Regions from separate parts of the Vibrio sp. QJM3NY_21 genome, predicted to be linked through region 3. Evidence: predicted binding sites of a transcription regulator. Region 3 holds the regulator's gene; each other region holds the start of a gene.
The links. The regulator PurR, encoded in region 3, represses purine synthesis genes. The targets are predictions, from matches to a motif close to TNANGNAAACGTTTNCNTNA.
Positions count from the first base shown of each region.

Region 1: purL (phosphoribosylformylglycinamidine synthase) is a predicted target of PurR. The motif match lies at 1,544-1,563, and genes of this name have one in related genera.
Region 2: folD (bifunctional methylenetetrahydrofolate dehydrogenase/methenyltetrahydrofolate cyclohydrolase FolD) is a predicted target of PurR. The motif match lies at 1,351-1,370, and genes of this name have one in related genera.

Region 1 covers NZ_CM173513.1:726,696-728,965, reverse strand. The annotation lists gene purL (phosphoribosylformylglycinamidine synthase) at 1-1,369, opposite strand, end outside; gene mltF (membrane-bound lytic murein transglycosylase MltF) at 1,699-2,270, shown strand, end outside.
Region 2 covers NZ_CM173513.1:2,552,322-2,554,591, reverse strand. The annotation lists gene AC3CID_RS11210 (cation:proton antiporter) at 1-245, shown strand, start outside; gene folD (bifunctional methylenetetrahydrofolate dehydrogenase/methenyltetrahydrofolate cyclohydrolase FolD) at 416-1,273, opposite strand; tRNA gene AC3CID_RS11200 (tRNA-Arg) at 1,484-1,560, shown strand; gene AC3CID_RS11195 (GNAT family N-acetyltransferase) at 1,674-2,177, opposite strand.
Region 3 covers NZ_CM173513.1:2,328,143-2,330,412, forward strand. The annotation lists gene torD (molecular chaperone TorD) at 1-368, shown strand, start outside; gene purR (HTH-type transcriptional repressor PurR) at 685-1,689, shown strand; cyclic di-GMP riboswitch class I at 1,860-1,945, shown strand; gene AC3CID_RS10255 (TfoX/Sxy family DNA transformation protein) at 2,073-2,270, shown strand, end outside.

The DNA.
Region 1 (2,270 bases), 1.6 Mb from region 3:
TTGAAGATGCAGCACCGCCACCAAGGCCGATGTTCATTGCTGGACCGCCAAGAACGATTAGGCTTGCACCTACTGGGATCTCTTTCTTCTGAACATGATCATCACGAATGTTACCTAGACCACCAGCCAGCATGATTGGCTTGTGGTAACCACGTACTTCTTCACCTGCGTGAGAGTTTACTTTCTCTTCGTAAGTACGGAAGTAACCTAGTAGGTTTGGACGACCAAATTCGTTGTTGAATGCTGCGCCACCAAGAGGGCCTTCAAGCATGATATCAAGCGCAGTCACGATACGGCTTGGCTTACCAAAGTCCGTTTCCCACGGTTGAACAAAATTAGGAATTTTTAAGTTAGATACAGAGAAAGCAACCAGACCCGCTTTTGGCTTACCACCAATACCTGTCGCGCCTTCATCGCGGATTTCGCCGCCTGAACCTGTTGACGCGCCCGGCCATGGAGAGATTGCCGTTGGGTGGTTGTGCGTTTCAACTTTCATCAAGATGTGTGTTTTCTCTTGGTGATAGTTGTACTGACGAGTTTCTGGATCTGGAAAGAAACGACCGACTTCAGAACCTGTCATTACCGCTGCGTTATCTTTATAAGCAGACAGAACGTGTTCTGGTGTCGTTTCAAAGGTGTTCTTAATCATCTTGAACAATGATTTTTCTTGCTTAACGCCATCGATAGTCCAATCAGCGTTAAAGATCTTGTGACGACAGTGCTCTGAGTTCGCTTGTGCAAACATCATTAGCTCGATGTCAGTCGGGTTACGACCTAGCTTCTCAGTGAAGCTTTCAAGAAGGTAATCAATCTCATCTTCTGCAAGAGCTAGACCTAGGGTAACGTTTGCTTTTTCAAGCGCTTTACGTCCGCCAGTTAGTAGGTCAACTTCCGCATAAGGAGCAGGCTCAGCAACAGTGAACAGTGCCGCTGCTGATTCGAAGTCAGTGAAAACCACTTCCATCATACGGTCGTGCAGAATTGCTTTCAGCTCAACAAGTTGAAGCTCAGAAAGTTCAGAAGAGGTTTCAATGTAGAAAGCAGTACCGCGCTCTAGACGTGACACTTTAGCCAGTCCGCAGTTGTGTGCGATATCTGTTGATTTTGAAGACCAAGGCGAGATAGTGCCTGGACGTGGCGTTGCAAGCAGCAATAAACCTTCAGGTTCATGCTCTTCAATCGTTGGACCGTAAGTCAGTAGCTTTTCTAGCTTCTCAACTTCAGACTCATCTAGGTCTGCCGTTAGATCAGCAAAGTGGGCAAACTCAGCGTAAATACCTGTTACAGGTAAGCTTAATTCACGACAAAGCTCTAAAAGCTTGTTAACACGAAACTCAGATAGAGCTGGGGAGCCACGCAAAATTCTCATGTGCTTACGTCTCTTATGCAGTTGATTAAGGTAGTATTGGAATAAATTCAGTGGGTTATAGGAACAACCTAACTGTTTTCTTCGAAGCTATTCCCGAAGGTTGCCAAACCTATGCCGATTCCACCTCTTCAATGCGAGCGCATTATAAAGCATTTCTTTTTGTGACGTAACACCAAAAGCAACCGTTTGCGTTATTTTTTTTATCTTTCTGTGTAAATGGTACTTTTGCTGCATTTATCACCACTTTTACAACTGTTTAAATAAACCTGCTTTGCCAGCCTTGCGGGGTTTGGTATAAAGGGGCTTCCACTTTTCGAGATTTCATTTTGATGCCTAAATTTACGCTCATCTTTTCGTCTAAGTTTCTTCTGCTCGCTATTGCCCTATTTGGGTTGGCTGGATGCCAGATTGAATCTGAACCTAAAAGTGTCCTTGAGCAGATACGAGAGCGTGGCGTTCTTCGTGTCGGCACCCTGAATAACCAACTCTCTTATTACATCGGTCCAGATGGTCCTGCTGGCTTGGATTACGAGTTAGCTCGCGAGTTTGCAGAAGAACTTGGTGTAAAGCTTGAGGTTAAACCCGCTTACCGTCTATCCGGCCTATTTCCGGCGTTAAAGAAAGGCGAGATCGATCTTATCGCAACGGGGTTAACACAAAACAGCAACCTGACACGTGCCTATCGCGCTGCGCCTGCTTATTACTATGTAAGCCAACAAGTCGTGTACAAAAAAGGTCAGTGGCGACCAAGAAACCTTGAGCAACTGATCAGGTTTGAGAATGAGCGTCAGGCTGATTTCGTAAAAGCACAAACTGAACCAGAAGAGGTAGCGTCTACTGACACATTGACGCCATCTTTGGTTGTAGTGAAAGACTCACACTTTGAGCCAACACTAAAACA
Region 2 (2,270 bases), 220 kb from region 3:
AACTTAACTCCTTGATGGCTCAAGGTAGCCAAATTAAGAGCACGGGTTTGACCGAAGCATTTGACCTTAATGAGTTTAACGCGCTGTATCCTAAAGCGATTCCACTTGGCGTGATTAATGATGGTGATTTTCGCTTAGTGACACAAGGTTCTGAATTGGAAAAACTCATATCAACGGAGTGTCAGGTCATTAGTTTATTGCCGCCTTCGGAAGAGATTGAAGGTATCGATACTCCAGATAAGTAGCGAGTGCTCTGTATTTAAAGCGAGTCGCTTTGTATCAAAAACGAATAGCTCAGTATCAAAAAAGCCGCAACGTTTTCACGCTGCGGCTTTCTAATTTTGCTCTAGCTTATTTTACTCTAGGGCGAGGCAATTCATGCCACTGGTATTACTACCTAAGCTGTCATTGCCGACTATTTCGAGTGAAATTGCTCACAAGCGATCATTGTATTCTCGATTAGGCTCGCCACTGTCATTGGACCTACACCACCCGGTACTGGTGTGATGAAGCTTGCGCTTTCTTTAGCCACATCGTATTCAACGTCGCCAACGAGCTTGCCAGATTCCAAACGGTTGATACCAACATCGACCACAACAGCACCTTTCTTAATCCAAACACCAGGAATGAAGTTAGGCTTACCAACGGCAACCACAACAACGTCTGCTTGACGTACGTGACCTTCAAGGTCTTTGGTGAAGCGGTGGCATGTTGTTGTCGTACAACCTGCTAGAAGCAGTTCTAGAGTCATTGGGCGACCAACAATGTTTGATGCGCCAACAACAACTGCGTGCTTGCCGCGTAAATCGATGTTGTAACGGTCAAGCAGCGTGATGATGCCTTTAGGCGTACAAGAGCGTAGCTTAGGCATACGCTGAGCCAAACGGCCTACGTTGTATGGGTGGAAGCCATCAACGTCTTTTTCAGGTGTGATACGCTCAAGAACGTGAGTAGTATCGATACCAGCAGGCAAAGGCAGTTGAACTAGAATGCCATCAATCTCTGGGTCTTCGTTGAGTTGATCGACTAGCGTTAGCAATTCATGTTCGGTGGCAGTTGCTGGTAAATCAAAAGATTTCGAGACGAAACCAACTTCTTCACACGCTTTGCGTTTACTGCCAACGTAAACCTGAGATGCCGGGTCTTCACCCACTAAAACAACCGCTAGGCCCGGAGCACGCAATCCAGCTTGAGTACGAGCTTTTACACGTGCCGCTACTTCAGAGCGAACTGTTTGAGAAATTAGCTTTCCATCAATATTTTGAGCAGTCATGAATTTCCTTAGTATTGATATTCAAGTTAGTGGCTGATGTTTTGGCGCATTATTCCAGAAAATCTTTTTGATTACCATCAAGCAAACGTTTGCTTTGTTCTATTTTCCAACACTTATAATCTTATTGCCCTTTTTTTACTCACTTGGATCAGAATGTTAGATAAAGCCGTTGCTTTACTGATTCGAATTCGTATAATCCTTTCCTGTAGCGCGCCCTTAGCTCAGCTGGATAGAGCACCTCCCTTCTAAGGAGGTGGTCGAAGGTTCGAATCCTTCAGGGCGTACCACTATTTAAAGAAACCCGATAACTCCCTGAGTTGTCGGGTTTTTTGCATTTCAGAACGACTTAATCTTTCAATACCATGTTGTGTCTTTAGATGTCTTTGTCTTGCAGCTTTTGCTAAACGGCAACGAGCTGTGGGGTATATCTAAGGCCTAGCATACTGCATCCATCTTCCAAGTAACGATCGGTCACTACGTCGAAACCGAACTTACCATAATAGTCTTTAAGATGAGCTTGTGCCGAAATAAAAATTGAGCAATCAGGGTAAATCTTCCGAGTGGCATCAAAACTCACTTGCATGAGCTGGTTACCTATCTGTTTACCTCGGTATTCTTTCGCTACGATCACTCGCCCGATACAAACATCATCTGCATCAGAATCGAGCAAAGGGAGAACATCTACGGGGTATCCAAGCTTCTGAGCCATAATTCGGCTGTAAGCTACTAGACATTCGTTCTCATAGCCCATGACGTGATAAGTCTCTGGATGGTTATCTTTGCCGTCTAGGTCACTATAGGGTGTGTTCATATCCACGATAAAAATATCGACTCTTTGCTGCAAGAAATCATAGAGCTCTTGAACAGACAGGTCCGCAAATTTTTTAACTTTCCACTCGATCATCACTTTTCTCCTAATTATTTTGGGCTACAACATAGAGAGTATTCAAACCGAGTTCATTAACCTTTGTTAACTGGACATGAAACTATTCAAAAT
Region 3 (2,270 bases):
CTTACGCTTCTATGTATATCGGTGAGACTGGCCTTTTGAATGATAAGCCAGCAAAAGATATGGAAGAGATCATGGCCAAGCACAACTTAGTGGTGAACCAAGACCTAAAAGAACCAGCTGACCACATCGCTATCGCACTCGACTTCCTTGGCAACTTGATCATCCGTTCTAATGAAACGGAACTTGAAGAAGAGCTAGAAAAATCGTTCATTGTTCAACAGCAATTTATCGAGCAACAACTTCTTACTTGGGTACCAAAGTTCAACGTTAAATGTCATGACGTTGACGAATTCGGTTTCTACGCTTCAGTCTCATCTCTGCTACTTGCATTCTGCAAATTGGACACCCAATACCTTGCTGGTGAATAAGCTTATTGGATGACTCGTTAAATAAATTCAGAAGAATGTGACAATTCACCCGGATTTCCGGGTGAATTTTATTGCGAGTAATTTCTAGTCAGTCTAAAATTGTGACCGCAAACGATAAAATATGAAACATTCACGAAATGCTATGCTTATTATAGTTTTGAGCATTTCGGTGTTAAGACAAGCCGCTCAATAGCGGTTTTTTGTTTTTTAGCACTTTAGTACCCAAAGAGCCCTACAAATTTAAGCTCTTAGTTAGGTAGCTTAACGGCTACTTCATTCCGTACTTTGGGAAAGTAGCTTCTAATAGGATAAAACCATGGCCACTATAAAAGATGTCGCTCGCTTAGCAGGCGTATCAACAACAACCGTTTCTCACGTAATCAACAAAACTCGCTTTGTTGCAGAAGCGACGCAAGAAAAAGTAAATAAAGCCGTAGACGAACTGAACTATGCACCAAGTGCCGTTGCTCGTAGTTTGAAGTGCAATACAACCCGCACTATCGGCATGCTAGTTACTCAATCAACTAACCTATTCTTCTCTGAAGTTATCGATGGTGTTGAAAGCTACTGCTACCGTCAAGGTTACACTTTGATTCTGTGTAATACGGGCGGTATCTATGAGAAGCAACGTGACTACATTCGAATGCTTGCAGAGAAACGTGTAGATGGCATCTTAGTTATGTGTTCTGACCTAACTGAAGAGCTAAGAGGCATGTTAGACCGTCACGCTGACATTCCTAAAGTGATTATGGATTGGGGCCCTGAGAGTTCTCAAGCAGATAAGATCATCGACAACTCTGAGGAAGGTGGTTACCTAGCGACCAAATACCTCATTGAGCACGGTCACTCCAAGATTGCTTGTTTAAGTGGCCACTTAGACAAAGCGGCATGTGTTGAACGCATCGCGGGTTACAAACGCGCACTCAACGAAGCTAAGATTGCTACCGATGATAACATGATCATTGAAGGTAACTTCGAGTGTGATACTGCGGTTCTTGCTGCAGAGAAAATCATTAAGATGGTAGATCGCCCAACGGCCGTATTCTGTTTTAACGACACGATGGCACTCGGCCTAATGAGCAGATTGCAAGAGAAAGGAATTCGTATCCCTGAAGATATTTCAGTGATCGGCTATGACAACATCGAGTTGGCTGAATACTTCTCTCCGCCGTTAACAACGGTTCACCAACCCAAACGTCGTGTTGGTAAGAACGCTTTCGAAATTTTGTTAGAACGCATTAAAGATAAAGACCATGAAAAGCGTGTGTTCGAAATGCACCCTGAAATTGTTGAGCGAAGCACAGTTAAAACGTTAAATTAATTGATAAATTCAGTTTAATATAATTAAGCGCACCTTTAGGTGCGCTTTTTTTATCAACAACATGAATGAACCTGGTATCATACTGGAAAGATCATTAATTGAAGCAATATCACATTTTGAAATAACAAGTGTGAGCCTCATTCAACAAAAACTTTATTCTATTCAATCAGTCACGCACAGGGCAAATCACTTGAAAGAGTGAGACGCAAAGCTTCCGGCCTAAACCACTCGTTGGTATGGTAGCGGGGTTACCGATGGCAAAATGCAGTAACTACTAATAATTTAGTAATTTACGGCTAATTGACAATTTAATTGCAACATTTTGCTAATCTCTCGGACCTGCTTATTTGGTGGCGTAGTTCAAATACACCGAGATAAATAACATGGATAAACCGATACTAAAGGATTCAATGAAATTATTTGAATCCCTAGGAAAAATAAAATCACGCTCGATGTTTGGTGGCTTCGGTCTTTTTGCTGATGACACTATGTTTGCTCTGGTTGTAAATGACCAGCTGCACATACGAGCAGACAAATGCACAACGAAACAGTTCGAACAACAAGGGTTTCAACCGTACGTC